Regions from separate parts of the Thioalkalivibrio sp. ALE23 genome, predicted to be linked through region 2. Evidence: predicted binding sites of a transcription regulator. Region 2 holds the regulator's gene; the other holds the start of a gene.
The links. Region 2 encodes sigma-54, which starts transcription at its own class of promoters, with help from an activator protein. Its sites were predicted from a motif close to TGGCANGNTNCNTGCTT; they were not measured.
Positions count from the first base shown of each region.

Region 1 (7,119 bases), on a different contig from region 2:
GTCTCGGTTCGGTCGCTTGCGTTCGCCATGGCTGGGGGTCCGGAGCGGATCAGGGGCGGCAGTATATCGGCCCGTGCCGGGGTGCGGCCACCGCCCGGCCCGGCTGCGGTGGCCGGAGGTCGCGGCGCGGTCCATAATGCCCCGAATCGAGGCATCTCCGGGGGTACGATGGCCGCGGATCACCAGCAGCAGCCGGACAGGGCGCCCGCCGAACCGCCTGACCCGCTCGAGTCGGGCACCGACGACCGGCGCTACCGCGACACGCGCCGGGTCACGCTCACCGGCGCCGCGGTGAACTCCGGGCTGGCCGTGACCCAGCTGCTCAGCGGCTGGCTGCTCAACTCCCAGGCCCTGATCGCCGATGGCGTGCATACCGTCTCCGACCTGGTCACCGATGCCGTGGTCCTGGTCGCGGCAGGGCAGGCTGCCGCTTCCCCCGATCGGGATCACCCCTACGGCCACGGCCGCATCGAGACGCTCGCGACGGTGGTCGTGGGCCTGTTCCTCGCGCTGGCGGGGCTGGCCATCGCCTGGGGCGCCGGCGGACGCCTGCTGGAGCTGGACGATGCCACGGGGCCGGCACCGCTGGCGATCGCGTTCGCCGTGGTGACCCTCGTGGCCAAGGAAGGCCTGTACCAGTACACCCGCCGGGTCGCGCGGCGGCTGGGCTCGCGCATGCTGGAGGCGAATGCCTGGCACCACCGCACCGATGCGATCTCTTCGGTCATCGTGCTGCTGGGGGTGGCCGGTGCGGTCGCCGGCTGGCCGTGGCTGGACGCGCTGGCGGCGCTGCTGGTGGCCCTGTTCATCCTGCATATCGCCGGGCGCCTGATCCGTCGCAGCGTGGCCGAACTGATCGACACCGCGCTGGAACCGGAAAAGGTCGAGCGCATCCACCGCACCATCCTGGACGTGCCCGGAGTTAAGGATGCCCACATGCTGCGCACGCGCCGCTCCGGCGACGACGCCGTGGCCGACGTGCACGTGCAGGTTGCGCCGATGATTTCGGTGTCCGAGGGGCACCGCATCGCCGATGCCGTGCATCGCGCTGTGACCGAGGATGCGGGCGAGGTCAGCGACATCACCGTGCACGTGGATCCGGAGAACGACGAGGAGCAGGTGGCCAGCTCGCGGCTGCCCCTGCGCCCCGAACTGGTGGCCGGCCTGCGCGAGGCCTGGGCCGGCTTCCCCGAGCTGGAGGCCCTGGAGCACCTTTCCCTGCATTATCTCGGCGGGCGGGTGCATGCCACCGTCACTCTGCGGCTGGATCCCGCGCGGACGGGAGCCGCCCTGCAGGAGCGCGCCGATCTGCTGACCCGGCAGCTGCGGGAACACCCCGTTCTGGGGCCGGTACTGGGACAGGTGACCGTGCTCTATCGGACTTGCACCGAATGAGGGCGCATGCCGCGCGGTAGCACTATAATGGTGCATTCTGTGCACTGCGGGTGTGCGGCATTCGGCCGTGGTGGCGCAGAGATGGGCGCAGGGGCGCCCCGAACCGGGGCTTGCAGGCTGGCACGCCACCTGCATGACCAACCGGCAGACGCCGATCGGCCCCAGGCGACCGCACCGGCATCGACCGTCTCAAACTGAAGACCAGAGGAGTCCTCATTATGTCCGCAGCCGAAGTGCTGAAGCAGATCAAGGAACAGGAAGTCCGTTTCGTTGACCTTCGTTTTACCGATTCCAAGGGCAAGGAACAGCATGTCACCCTGCCGGCCCACGACCTCGACGAAGATTCCTTCGAAGAAGGCAAGATGTTCGACGGCTCTTCCATCTCCGGATGGAAGGGCATCAACGAATCCGACATGATCCTGATGCCGGATTCGGAGTCCGCGGCCATCGACCCGTTCTTCGAGGACATGACCATGAACATCCGCTGCGATGTCGTGGAACCGGCCACCATGCAGGGCTACGACCGCTGCCCGCGCTCGCTGGCGCGTCGTGCCGAGGCCTATCTGCAGAGCACCGGCATTGCCGACACCGCGCTGTTCGGTCCGGAGAACGAGTTCTTCGTGTTCGACGACGTGAAGTGGGGCTCCGACCTCTCCGGTTCCTATTGCCGCGTGGATTCCCAGGAGGCCTCCTGGAACTCCGAGCGCGTGTATGACGACGGCAACATCGGTCATCGTCCGGGCGTGAAGGGTGGCTACTTCCCGGTCCCGCCGGTCGACAGCCTGCACGACATCCGCTCCACCATGTGTGAAGTGATGACCGAGATGGGCCTGACCACCGAGGTGCATCACCACGAGGTGGCGACGGCCGGCCAGTGCGAGATCGGCGTCGGCGCGGCGACCCTGACCAAGAAGTCCGACGAAGTGCAGATGCTCAAGTACGTGGTGCAGAACGTTGCCCACATGCACGGCAAGACCGCCACCTTCATGCCCAAGCCGATCGTCGGCGACAACGGCTCCGGCATGCACGTGCACCAGTCGCTGTCGAAGGATGGCAAGAACCTGTTCTCCGGTGACCTGTACGGCGGCCTGTCCGAGACCGCGCTGTACTACATCGGCGGCATCATCAAGCATGCCCGCGCGCTGAACGCCTTCACCAACCCGTCCACCAACAGCTACAAGCGTCTGGTGCCGGGTTTCGAGGCGCCGGTGATGCTGGCCTACTCCGCGCGCAACCGCTCGGCGTCCATACGCATCCCGTTCGTGATGAGCCCGAAGGCCCGCCGCATCGAGCTGCGCTTCCCGGACTCCACCGCCAACCCGTATCTGGCGTTCGCCGCGATGCTGATGGCCGGCATCGACGGGATCCAGAACAAGATCCACCCGGGCGAGGCGATGGACAAGAACCTCTACGACCTGCCGCCGGAAGAAGAGAAGGGCATCCCGCAGGTCGCCCATTCGCTGGATCAGGCCCTGGAGGCGCTGGACGCCGACCGCGCGTTCCTGACCCAGGGCGGGGTGTTCACCGACGACATGATCGATGCCTACATCGATCTGAAGATGGAAGACGTCACGCGCATGCGCATGACCACCCATCCGATCGAGTTCGACATGTACTACAGCCTGTAAGCCCCGCGGGCTTTCCGGCCGTCATCGGGCCCCGGCGTTCGCGCCGGGGCCTTTTTTTGGTTCCGCTCCGGGCGAACCTGCGCGGCCTGCGCGGAGAGCGCGCACAAAAAAGGGCCGCCCGAAGGCGGCCCTCTGCTTCCCGAAGCGCGCCCGGAGGCGCGCCGTGCGGGCAGTCTTACAGCGCGGTCACGTCACCCGCGGCCAGACCCTTGGCGGTTTCCTGAATCTCGAAGGAAACCTTCTGGCCTTCGGCCAGGGTCTTGAAGCCCGAACCGTTGATCGCGGAGAAGTGCACGAACACGTCCTTGCCGCCATCATCGGGGGTGATGAAACCGAAACCCTTGCTCTCGTTGAACCACTTAACAACACCGGTATTCACAACTACTTACCTCATCATGTAACTAAAGAAACGTGACTGCGGAACGCTACCAACAGATCAACGGGAGCACTGGTCCAGAAAACTGGGGACTTCCTTGGAGTTGCTGCTAACCGCGAATCACGTTTCCGACTATACGCTCCTGTGTCGGCAAAAGCCAATGGGGTGCGATGAAGTTTTTCTGTCAGCGCCGGCCGGTCAGGCGCGCATACTCTTCGGGATCGTTGAGTGCACGGATGTCCACGAAGCTTCCAGACGGCTGTTCGCGCAGCCGTGGCAGTACGTCGAGGATGTCGCGTGCCGCGGTTTCCGGTTCCGGCATGGTGCGGGTGCCGCGCGCGGCCTTCAGCCGCTGCAGGGCAGTGAAGGTCTCGCTGTCGGCCTCGTCGCAAAGATAGTCCTGCATCGCGGTGTCGATCAGACCCGGTGCGAGCGAGTGCACGGGCACGCCGGGGAATTCGTGCGAGTAGAGCTGCATCAGCATGTTCAGCGCGGCCTTGGACAGGGAATAGCCGCTCCAGCCGGCATTGCCGAACACCGCCGCCCCCGAGGAGATGGCTACGATCTGGCCGACCGGGATCTCGCGCGTCAGCAGACGATCCAGGATCACCTTGTTGGCGAAGGTGTTCACGTCCATTAGCTGGCGCAGTTCGTCCATCGGGGCGTCCGGCATGCGCTGGATGTGTCCCAGCAGGCCGGCATTCAGGATCACGAGGTCCAGCCGGGTGGCGCCCTGCAGCAGCCGGTCCATGGCCTCCGGGATGGCGTCGAAGTCCGCGAGGTCGACCTGTGCGTCGCCGGCGACTCCGTCGTCAGGGCAGCCGCGGCGGCTCATGCCGTAGACCGCCGCGCCGTCGGCGGCGAGGACCCGGGCGAGTCCGAGGCCCAGGCCGCTGGAATTGCCGGTAATCAGTGCCGATTGCGGAGTGGTCGATGTCATGTCTGCTCCTCGCTGATTGGTTCCATCCAGGCGTACTCGGCCTCCACCACGTTGCCGCTCCCGAGGTGCCGCATCTGCCGGCACAACCGGTGCACCAGGGTCAGGCCGCGCCCCCACAGCCTTTCGTCGCTCTCGCCCTCGAGAGCCCGCCGCACCCGTTGGTGGTCGAAGCCCGCGCCACTGTCGCGCACACGGATGCGCACGCAGTGCCAGTCGTCCGTGCGGCGGTAGCGCAGGTTGATGCCGATGCGCCCTTCCAGGCGCTCGAGTCCTTCCTGGCGCAGGCGATAGTACTCGGCAAAGCCTTCCGCGGTGGCCTTCATCTCGGAAGACAGGCCCAGCACGCCGTGTTCGAAGGCATTGTTGCAGAGCTCGGCGACCACCGTCTGCAGGGCCTGAACGTGTTCGCCGGGCTCCGGGAACCAGCGCCGGAGCTGCTGCCGGGCCTCTTCCGCGACGTCCACGCGGGCCAGCTCGGCCCCGGCGGCCTCCATGGACCAGCGTCGGTTGCCGGTGGTGTCCGGGGGTACCGCGAGGCCGGTTTCCAGCACGACCTCGGGGGCGCAGGTGATCGCGACCGCGGTGATGTCGTCGGCCGGTGACGCATCCCCCATGTGCCGTGACAGGGCATCGCCCAGCCGTTCGATCCGTTCCGGTGGGCGCTCCGGATGGCACAGACAGGCATGCAGGCGTGCCTCGCCGAACGGTTCACCGGCGGTGCCTCCCTCTTCCAGAACCCCGTCGGTGACGATCAGCAGGGTCTCGTCGGCGGCGATGGCGTGACGCCGGGGGCCGCTGTCCAGCTCCAGCCGGGAAAGGATCCCCAGCGGCATCGCCTGCGAGGGCAGGCTGCGCAGTTGTCCGTCGCCGCCGCACAGCAGGGCATCCGGCAGGCCGCCGTTCCAGGCGGTCAGGGTCTGCCCGTCGGGCTCAAAGGTGACCAGCACGGCGCCCATGAACATCGACGGTGGCAGAAAGCCGTGGAGCACGTGGTTGAGCTCGAAGACCAGTTCGGTGTCGCCCACACCCTCGCGCGTCAGTGTATGGAAGGTCTCCGAAACCGGATAGGTGCCGATGGCCGCAGCCAGGCCATGCCCGGTGAAGTCCCCCACCAGTACGCGCAGGCCGCCGTCCGGGGTGAAGTCCGACAGCACCACGTCGCCGCTGAAGGTGGCGGCGGCCCACTGGCGTACGTGAAGCCGTTCGTCGCCCACATTGCGTCCGGTGATGGCGCGCGAGAACACGCTTTCCGCGGTCTCTTCCTCCCATGCCTGGCGCGCCCGGGCGCGGTCCAGGGCCTCGTTGCGCTCGCGCAGCCCGTGGTGCAGATCGCGCAGGCGCTCCATGGCGTGGATCTTGGCGCGCAGCACCGAGAGGTTGAGGGGCTTGCTGAGGAAGTCGTCGGCACCGGCGCGGATGCCGCGCAGCAGGGAGTCCTCGTCGTCCAGGGCGGTCAGCATGATTACCGGGATGAAACGATCACCGCACTCGTGCTTGATCTGCCGGGTGGACTCGAAGCCGTCCAGCCCCGGCATCATCACGTCCATCAGGATCAGGTCCGGGGGAGCGTTGCGTGCCTGCTCCACGGCCTGGTGGCCGTCGGTCGCCTCCTCGGTGTCGTAGCCGGCGCCGGTCAGCATCATCTTCAGCAGGCGCCGGTTGTGCTTGTCGTCGTCGACGATCAGCACACGCCCCTCGCCGGACGCCAGCGGCACGCTTTCGGGGAAGGCGCTCACGGACGTCACTCGATGGTGAACAGGCGACCGAAATTGGCGATGTCGAGCACCTTGCGCACCCCGCCGGACGCCCCGACGATGCGCACGTCGGCGCCATCGCCGCCGGCGTGTTCCCGCAACAGCAGCAGCATGCCCAGCGCGGAGCTGTCCATGTACTCCGTCTGCGACAGGTCGATGACGTAGCGCATGCCGGCGCCGCGGGTCTCGCGGTAGGCGCTGCGGAAGTCCTGGTGCTGGTCAAAATCAAAGCGACCGTGGATGGCGATGCGCAGTTCGCTGCCGTCCGTCGATGTCCGGGTCTGGATGCTCATGCGGTCTCCGTCGGGAGTTTTCGGGGGTCAGAAGAGTTCAACGTCGCCGGTGTCCAGGTTTTCCTGATTCACGGCGCGATAATGACGGGTCTGGCGATCCTCGCGCCAGGCGCGCACGCGCTCGGCCATCGCGCGGGCATCGTCGGTGGAGCGTGCCTCGTGGAGGATCCCCTGCAGTTCGTGCAGATGGGCCAGGGCGTCTTCGGCGGTGCCCAGAGACTGACGCGCGATGTCCTCGAACTGCAGCGAGCGAACCGCGGTGGCGACCGCCTGGTTCATGCGATCGGTCAGCTCCGCCTCTTCCCGCAGGCGGTTTTCCATGTCCTCGGTGGCCTCGCGGGCGTATTCGAACAGCGAGCCGACGCGCTCCTTTTCTTCCATGCTGTCGCTCATGTCGCGCGAGGCCATGGCGTGGACCGTGTCGTGCACCTGACGGATGCTGCGGCGCGCCTCCTCGATCTGCTTGCGGATGTCCTCGTGAAAGGTGGCCGAGCGCTTCGACAGGTTGCGGACCTCGTCGGCCACCACCGCGAACCCGCGCCCGGCCTCGCCGGCCCGTGCGGCCTCGATGCTGGCGTTCAGGGCCAGCAGGTTGGTCTGGTCGGCGATCTCGCCGGCACTGTCCAGCAGCTTGAATACCCCGTCCATGTGCTGGTTCATGTCCGCCATGTGGTGCGCGCTCTCCACGCTCTGCCGGCTGACCTCCACCAGGGTGTCGATGAACATCTGCAGG
Region 1 is NZ_KB900035.1:138,326-145,444, forward strand. Features, by position in the region: gene glyQ (glycine--tRNA ligase subunit alpha) at 1-29, opposite strand, end outside; gene F573_RS0110990 (cation diffusion facilitator family transporter) at 169-1,395, shown strand; gene glnA (glutamate--ammonia ligase) at 1,614-3,023, shown strand; gene F573_RS0111000 (cold-shock protein) at 3,199-3,402, opposite strand; gene F573_RS0111005 (SDR family NAD(P)-dependent oxidoreductase) at 3,584-4,339, opposite strand; gene F573_RS0111010 (SpoIIE family protein phosphatase) at 4,336-6,075, opposite strand; gene F573_RS0111015 (STAS domain-containing protein) at 6,081-6,386, opposite strand; gene F573_RS15515 (methyl-accepting chemotaxis protein) at 6,414-7,119, opposite strand, start outside.
Region 1: the regulator sigma-54 is predicted to act here: its motif matches at 1,514-1,530, upstream of glnA (glutamate--ammonia ligase).

Region 2 (7,119 bases):
ATGCCCTGCCGGTGGAGATCACCGCGGACCACGCCGAGATGGACGAACGCGCGGGCACCGGAACCTACACCGGCGACGTGATCGTGGTGCGCGGCGATGCCACGCTGGAAGCGGACCGCGTGATCGTGCACATGCGCGAGCGCCGCCCCTACGAGATCGAGGCCCACGGCGAGCCCGCACGCCTGGAGTCGCCCGATCCCGAGACCGGCGAGACGCGCATCGCCGAAGGGCTGCGCATCGACTATTTCCTCGACGAGGAACGCGTGATCCTGACCGAACGGGCACGCGTCATCACCGCCGCCGAGGATGCCCGCGGGCAGCGCATCACCTACGATCTCGAACGCGACGTGATCCGCGCCGAACGCGGCGACACCGACGACGAGCGCGTGCACATCCGCCTGCAGCCACGCGAGGACAATCCATGACCCCCGCGGCCGACGGCCATCTGGTCGCCCGCGAGCTGAGCAAGCGCTATGGCCAGCGTACCGTGCTGGACGCGATGGATGTGGACCTGGTGCCCGGCGAAGTGGTCGGCCTGCTGGGACCCAACGGAGCCGGCAAGACCACCTGCTTCTACAGCCTGGTCGGACTGATCCGGCCCAATACCGGGCGCATCACCCTGGGCGGGCGCGACATCACCCGGGCGCCCATCCACGAACGCGCCCGCGCCGGGCTGGGCTATCTCCCGCAGGAGGCATCGATCTTTCGCCGCCTGTCGGTCCAGGACAACCTGCAGGCGGTGCTGGAACTGCGCCCGGAACTCGACCGCCACGAGCGCCGCCGCATCGGCGACGCCCTGATCGAGGAATTCCAGCTGGAGACCGTGCGCCACAGCCCCGGGATCGCGCTGTCCGGAGGCGAGCGGCGGCGCGCCGAGATCGCCCGCGCGCTGGCCGGCGATCCGCGGTTCATCTGTCTGGACGAACCGTTTGCCGGGGTCGATCCGATCTCGGTCGGCGAGATCCAGGAAGTCATCCGCCACCTGGCCGAACGCGGCATCGGCGTACTAATCTCGGATCACAACGTACGCGAGACCCTGGGCATCTGCCATCGCGCGTACATCCTCAGCGAGGGGCGCCTGCTGAGCGCGGGCACGCCGGACGAACTGCTGGCCGACACCCGCGTGCGCGAGGTCTACCTCGGCGAAAACTTCCGCCTGTGACACCGACCGCCGCACCCGGACGGTGCACAAGCCCGCAGCAAGGGATTACTATTCACTTATGGTGACCAACGCCTTTCCCAACTCATGCTGAAGCCCGGGCTGAATCTGCAGCTCGGTCAGACGCTGACCATGACGCCGCAGCTGCAGCAGGCCATCCGGCTGCTGCAGCTGTCCACGCTGGAGCTCCAGGCCGAGATCCAGCAGGCGCTGGAAAGCAATCCCATGCTGGAACAGGCCGAGGATGACGAACTCGGTGCCGACGCGGGGGACACCGACAGCGACGCGAACACCGACGACGGCGAGAGCGGCAGCGACAACGCCGGCACCGGCGAAACGGTGGATGCCGGCGGCTCGGAGGACGTCATCCCCGACGAGCTGGTGACCGACAGCCGCTGGGAAGACATCTACGACGCCAGCGCCAGCCCGCGCGGTCTGGACGACCGCGACCCGCTGGAGAACACCTCGGACGACGACGGCGGCGGCGGGCTGCAGGATCACCTGCTGTGGCAGCTGCATCTGTCGCACCTGACCCCGCGCGACCAGCGCATCGGCGCCGCCCTGATCGACACCATCAACGGCGACGGCTACCTCGAGGGTGACGTCGAGACCCTGGCCGAGACCATCAGCCGGAGTGAAGACCCCCCCGTCGACACCGACGAGGTCGAGGCCGTACGCCACTGGTTGCAGCACTGCGACCCGCTGGGGGTCGGTTCGCTGGATCTGCGCGAGTGCCTGGAGGTCCAGCTGGGCGAGCTGGCGCCGGACGCCCCCTCGCGCGAGGCGGCGCGCGCGCTCCTGGAACACGGCATGGACGCCCTTGCCCGGCGTGACTACAAGGCCCTGCAGCGCCAGAGCGGCGTACGCGATGGCAACGAACTGGCCGCGGCGCTGGACCTGATCCGCACGCTCAACCCGCGCCCCGGCGCCCAGATCAGCGAGACACCGCCGGAATACGTGGTCCCGGATGTCTACGTGCGTCATACCGACCGGGGCTGGCAGGTCGACCTGAATCCCGAGATCGCCCCGCGCATTCGCATCAACGACCTCTACGCCGGCATGGTCCGCCAGGTCTCCGATGCCCGCGACAGCGCCTTCATGCGCGATCAGCTGCAGGAGGCGCGATGGTTCATCAAGAGCCTGCACAGCCGCAACGACACCCTGCTGCGCGTGGCGCGCGCGATCGTCGAACGCCAGCAGGGGTTCCTGGAACACGGCGAGGTGGCGATGCAGCCGCTGATCCTGCGCGACATCGCCGAAGCCCTGGAGATGCACGAGTCCACGATCTCGCGGGTGACCACGCAGAAATACATGCACACCCCCCGCGGGGTGTTCGAATTCAAGTATTTCTTCTCCAGTCACGTGGGCACCAGCGACGGCGGGGAATGCTCCGCGACCGCGATTCGTGCCATGATCCGCGAACTCATCGAAGAGGAAACGCCGGGCAAACCGCTCAGCGATTCCCGCCTCGCCCAGATCCTGGCGGATCGGGGCATCAACGTGGCCCGGCGTACCGTGGCCAAATACCGGGAGGGCATGAACCTGCCATCCTCCAGCGAGCGCCGCCAGATGGCCGCCATGCCGACCGGAAGCAAACCGAAAGGAGCCTGACCCATGCAGATCAATCTCACCGGACACCACGTCGACATCACCGACGCCCTGCGCGACTACGTCAACGAGAAATTCCAGAAGCTGGAACGCCACTTCGACAAGGTGATCGACGTGCACGTGGTGCTGAACCACGAGAAGACGCAGAAGCTGCACAACAAGGCGGAAGCGAATCTGCAGGTCAGCGGCAACCACATCCACGCCGAGGCCAGCCACGATGACATGTACGCCGCCATCGACGGCCTGATCGACAAGGTCGACCGCCAGCTGATCAAGCACAAGGAGAAGGTCAAGGATCATCATCGCGCCGAGGGCGCCCAGCGCAACCGCGAACAACCCGAGTAAGCCGATGAATCCGGCCGAGCTCATCACCCCGGAGCGCATCGGACTGGAAACCGACTGCTCCAGCAAGAAACGAGCGCTGGAAACCCTCGCCGATCTGCTGGTGGACGGGGCCGCGGACGGACTGGCGGCCAGTGCCGCGTTCGAAGCCATGTCGGCCCGCGAAAAACTGGGCTCCACCGGGCTCGGCCATGGCGTGGCGATCCCGCACGGCCGTCTCGCCGAGCTGGATACGCCCCGCATCGCGGTCCTGCGTCTGGATCAGGGCGTGGATTTCGAAGCCATGGACCACGAACCGGTGGACATCCTGATCGCCCTGCTGGTGCCGGAAGAGGCCACCAGCGAACACCTGGACCTGCTGGCCCAGCTCGCGCGCGGGCTGTCGCAGCCGGACACCCTCGCCGGCATCCGGCGCGCCGCGGACAGCACGGGGGTCCAGCAGGCCCTCAGCCGGGCGCTGGGAGACACCTGACCATGGCCGACCGGGCGGAAGCGGCAGCCGACGGCACCGCGAGCAACATCACCATCGCCGCGCTCACGCGGGCGATGGGGAGCCGTCTGGACCTGCGCTACGTCCACGGAGAGGAGGCCGCGGGCGACCGCGAACTCCTGGGATTCGGGGATGGCGACCTGCCGCTGGCCGGCCACCTGAACCTGATCCGCCCCAACCGCATCCAGGTCATCGGCGACTACGAGGCCCGCTACATCGCCGGCCTGTCCGACGAGCAGCGTGACCACCTGGTGCTGGAAATGGCCCGCACCGGTACTACCATGGTGATCTTCGCCGAGGACACCTGCCCGTTCCCGCGCATGCCGCAGACAGGTGACGACCCCCTGCCGGTGATCCTGTGCACACGCACATCCTCGCACGAAGTCATCGCGCTGCTGCGCTATTTCCTGCAGCAGCGCCTCGCCCATTTCGAGGTGCGCCACGGGGTGTTCATGGAGATCCTCGGGATCGGTGTACTGATCTCGGGGGCCTCCAGCGTCGGCAAGAGCGAGGTCGCACTCGAGCTGATCTCGCGTGGCCACCGGCTGATCGCCGATGATGCCCCCGAGTTCGCGCGCATTGCCCCGGATATCGTGCGCGGACACTGCCCCGCCCTGCTCCAGGACCTGCTCGAGGTGCGCGGCCTGGGCGTGCTCAACATCCGCGCGATGTACGGCGACTCGGCGATCAAGGGCGGCAAGTATCTGCGCCTGATCATCGATCTGCGCGATCACAACGAGCCCTCGCCGGTGCCGGACGATCGCCTGAACGGGCGCCGCGGCGAGAGCGAGATCCTCGGCCTGCGCATCCCGCTGATCAGCCTGCCGGTGGCGCCGGGGCGCAACATCGCGGTCATGATCGAGGCCGCGGTCCGCAATCACCTGCTGCACATGCAGGGCTACATCGCCGGGGACGACCTGCGCGCCCGCCAGCGGCGCCAGATGGGCGAGGATCAGCAGGAGGAATCCATCTTCCACATCGGCGGGCCCAGCACCACGGTCCCCAACCCCGATCCCGAGGGCTGACCGACATGCGTCTGCTGCTGGTCAGTGGTCTGTCGGGTTCCGGCAAGACCGTCGCCCTGCATACCCTGGAGGACGCCGGCTACTTCTGTGTCGACAACCTGCCGCTGCCGATGCTGCCGGAACTGGTGGAGAAGGTCCGCAGCGGCCATTACGACACCGGCGGTGACCGCCATCTGGCCGTGGGCGTGGACGTCCGTTCGGGCCTCGACGCCCTCAGCGGATTCGGTCAACTGCTGGGCGAGCTGCGTGGATCGGGCCTGGAGGTCGAGGTGCTGTTCCTCAATGCCTCCGACGAGGTCCTGCTGCGTCGCTACCACCTGACCCGCAGACGCCATCCGCTGGCACGCGATGGCATCCCGCTGGTGGAAGCGATCGGCATGGAACGGACCTGGCTGGGGCACGTGGCGGTAGAAGCCGACCTGACCGTGGACACCAGCCGGCTGTCGATGCACGACCTCGCGCGCACGCTCCGGGCCCGGGTCGGCAGCCGCGAGACCGCCGGCCTGTCGCTGCTGTTCCAGTCCTTCGGCTTCAAGCACGGCTCGCCGCTGGATTCCGATTTCGTGTTCGACGTGCGCTGTCTGCCCAACCCCTACTACGAGCGCGAACTGGCGCCACTGACCGGGCTGGATCCGGCGGTAGCGCATTTCCTCGACAGCCATGGCGAGGTCGGGGCGATGTTCGACTCCATCCACGGCTTTCTCGACACCTGGATCCCGCGGCTGGTGGCGGACCATCGCAGCTATGCCACGGTCTCCATCGGCTGTACCGGCGGGCGCCACCGCTCGGTCTACCTTGTGGAACGGCTGGCGGCTGCGTGGCGCGAACGGGAACATGTTACTGTTAGCACCCGTCATCGCGAGCTCGATTCTCTCTCCCCTGAAACGGAGTAGTTCCATGGGCGTCGGTCTGATCCTGATCACGCATCAAAACCTGGGCGATACACTCCTGCAGACCGCGCAGAGCATGCTGGGAGACCTGCCCGAGGACTGCGAGTCCATGGCGATGTCGCAAAGCGACGATCCGGACGATATCCAGGCGCAGGCGCGCGCCCGCATGGAGACCCTCGACAGCGGTGCCGGTGTGCTGGTCCTGACCGACATGTTCGGCTCCACGCCGGCCAACGTGGCCAGCCGCGTGGCGCGCGGACACAACGCGCGCGTGATCGCGGGCGTCAACCTGCCGATGCTCGTCCGCGTACTCAACTACCGCCATCTGCCCCTGAGCGAACTGGTCAACAAGGCGCTGTCCGGGGGCCATGACGGAATCCTTCTCTGCGACCAGGAATCCAGCGATGCCGCAGCGCGCAGTTCCCATCGTTAACCGGCTGGGCATGCATGCCCGGGCCGCCGCGAAGTTCGTCAGCCTCGCCAGTCAGTACACCGCCGATGTCACCGTCGCCCGCAACGATCAGGAAGTGAACGGCAAGAGCATCATGGGGGTGATGATGCTGGCCGCCGCCCAGGGCTCGGAGATCACCATCCGGACCGACGGCGCGGAGGATGCCGAGGCGGCGCTGGATGCCCTGACCGAGCTGGTCGCGGACCGCTTCGGCGAGGAATCCTGAGGCTCATCCCCCCAGAAGACCGCCGGCCAGGGCGAACCACAGCGGCAGGGTAACCAGCGAAAGGGCCGTGGTCAGGGTTACCGCGGCCGCGTACAGCCCCGTATCCAGCCCGAAGCGGTCACAGAACACCAGCCCCAGCACCATCGCCGGCATGGCCGCCTCCAGCACCGTTCCGGTCGCGGGGATCCCCTCCATCCCCAGCAGCCACACCAGCCCCAGCGCCACCGCCGGTGCCAGCAGCAGCTGGATCCCCACAACGACCGCCAGCGGCCGCGCGTCGCGCCCGTGAAAGCGGTGGAACACCAGTGCCAGGCCCAGCGCGAACAGCATCAGCGGCGACACCGAATCCGCCAGCAGTCCCAGCCACTCCTCCAGCCAGACCGTCTGCGGCACCCCGCCCAGGTTCAGGGTGACACCGGCGAGGGCGGCCCAGATCGACGGCACCGACAACAGGCCACGCAACGGATGCACCGCCGGCATGCGACCGTCGCCGTAACGGCGCGCGAGAACCACGCCCAGGGTCAGCACCAGCGGCAGGCAGGCGAACAGGTCGTACTGGATGGCCACCGCGCGCCCCGCCTCGCCGAACAGACTGTCGAGGATCGGCAGGCCCAGATAGGTCGCGTTGGGCCAGGCAGCGGCCAGCAGCATCGCGCCCACCGCGGCGCGGTCGGCAGTGCATGCTCGGCACGCACCGGCGGTAACGGCCAGGGTGATCAGGACCGTCGCCCCGGCGACCAGGGCGATGCGGACCGAGTCCAGACCCAGCGGTGCGGTCCACAGGACCTGCAGCACCAGCGCGGGCAGCAGCAGGTAATAGACGAGCGTGGTGAGGACCCGGCGGGTGGTTTCGGCATCCAGACCGCCGGGCTGCAGGATCCGCCAGCCGACCCCGGCAACGATCAGGGCCCCCATCTGGGTCATCACG
Region 2 is NZ_KB900031.1:679,330-686,448, forward strand. Features, by position in the region: gene lptA (lipopolysaccharide transport periplasmic protein LptA) at 1-425, shown strand, start outside; gene lptB (LPS export ABC transporter ATP-binding protein) at 422-1,162, shown strand; gene F573_RS0103395 (RNA polymerase factor sigma-54) at 1,247-2,770, shown strand; gene hpf (ribosome hibernation-promoting factor, HPF/YfiA family) at 2,774-3,112, shown strand; gene F573_RS0103405 (PTS sugar transporter subunit IIA) at 3,117-3,581, shown strand; gene hprK (HPr(Ser) kinase/phosphatase) at 3,584-4,624, shown strand; gene rapZ (RNase adapter RapZ) at 4,630-5,517, shown strand; gene F573_RS0103420 (PTS sugar transporter subunit IIA) at 5,522-5,947, shown strand; gene F573_RS0103425 (HPr family phosphocarrier protein) at 5,919-6,191, shown strand; gene F573_RS0103430 (AEC family transporter) at 6,195-7,119, opposite strand, start outside.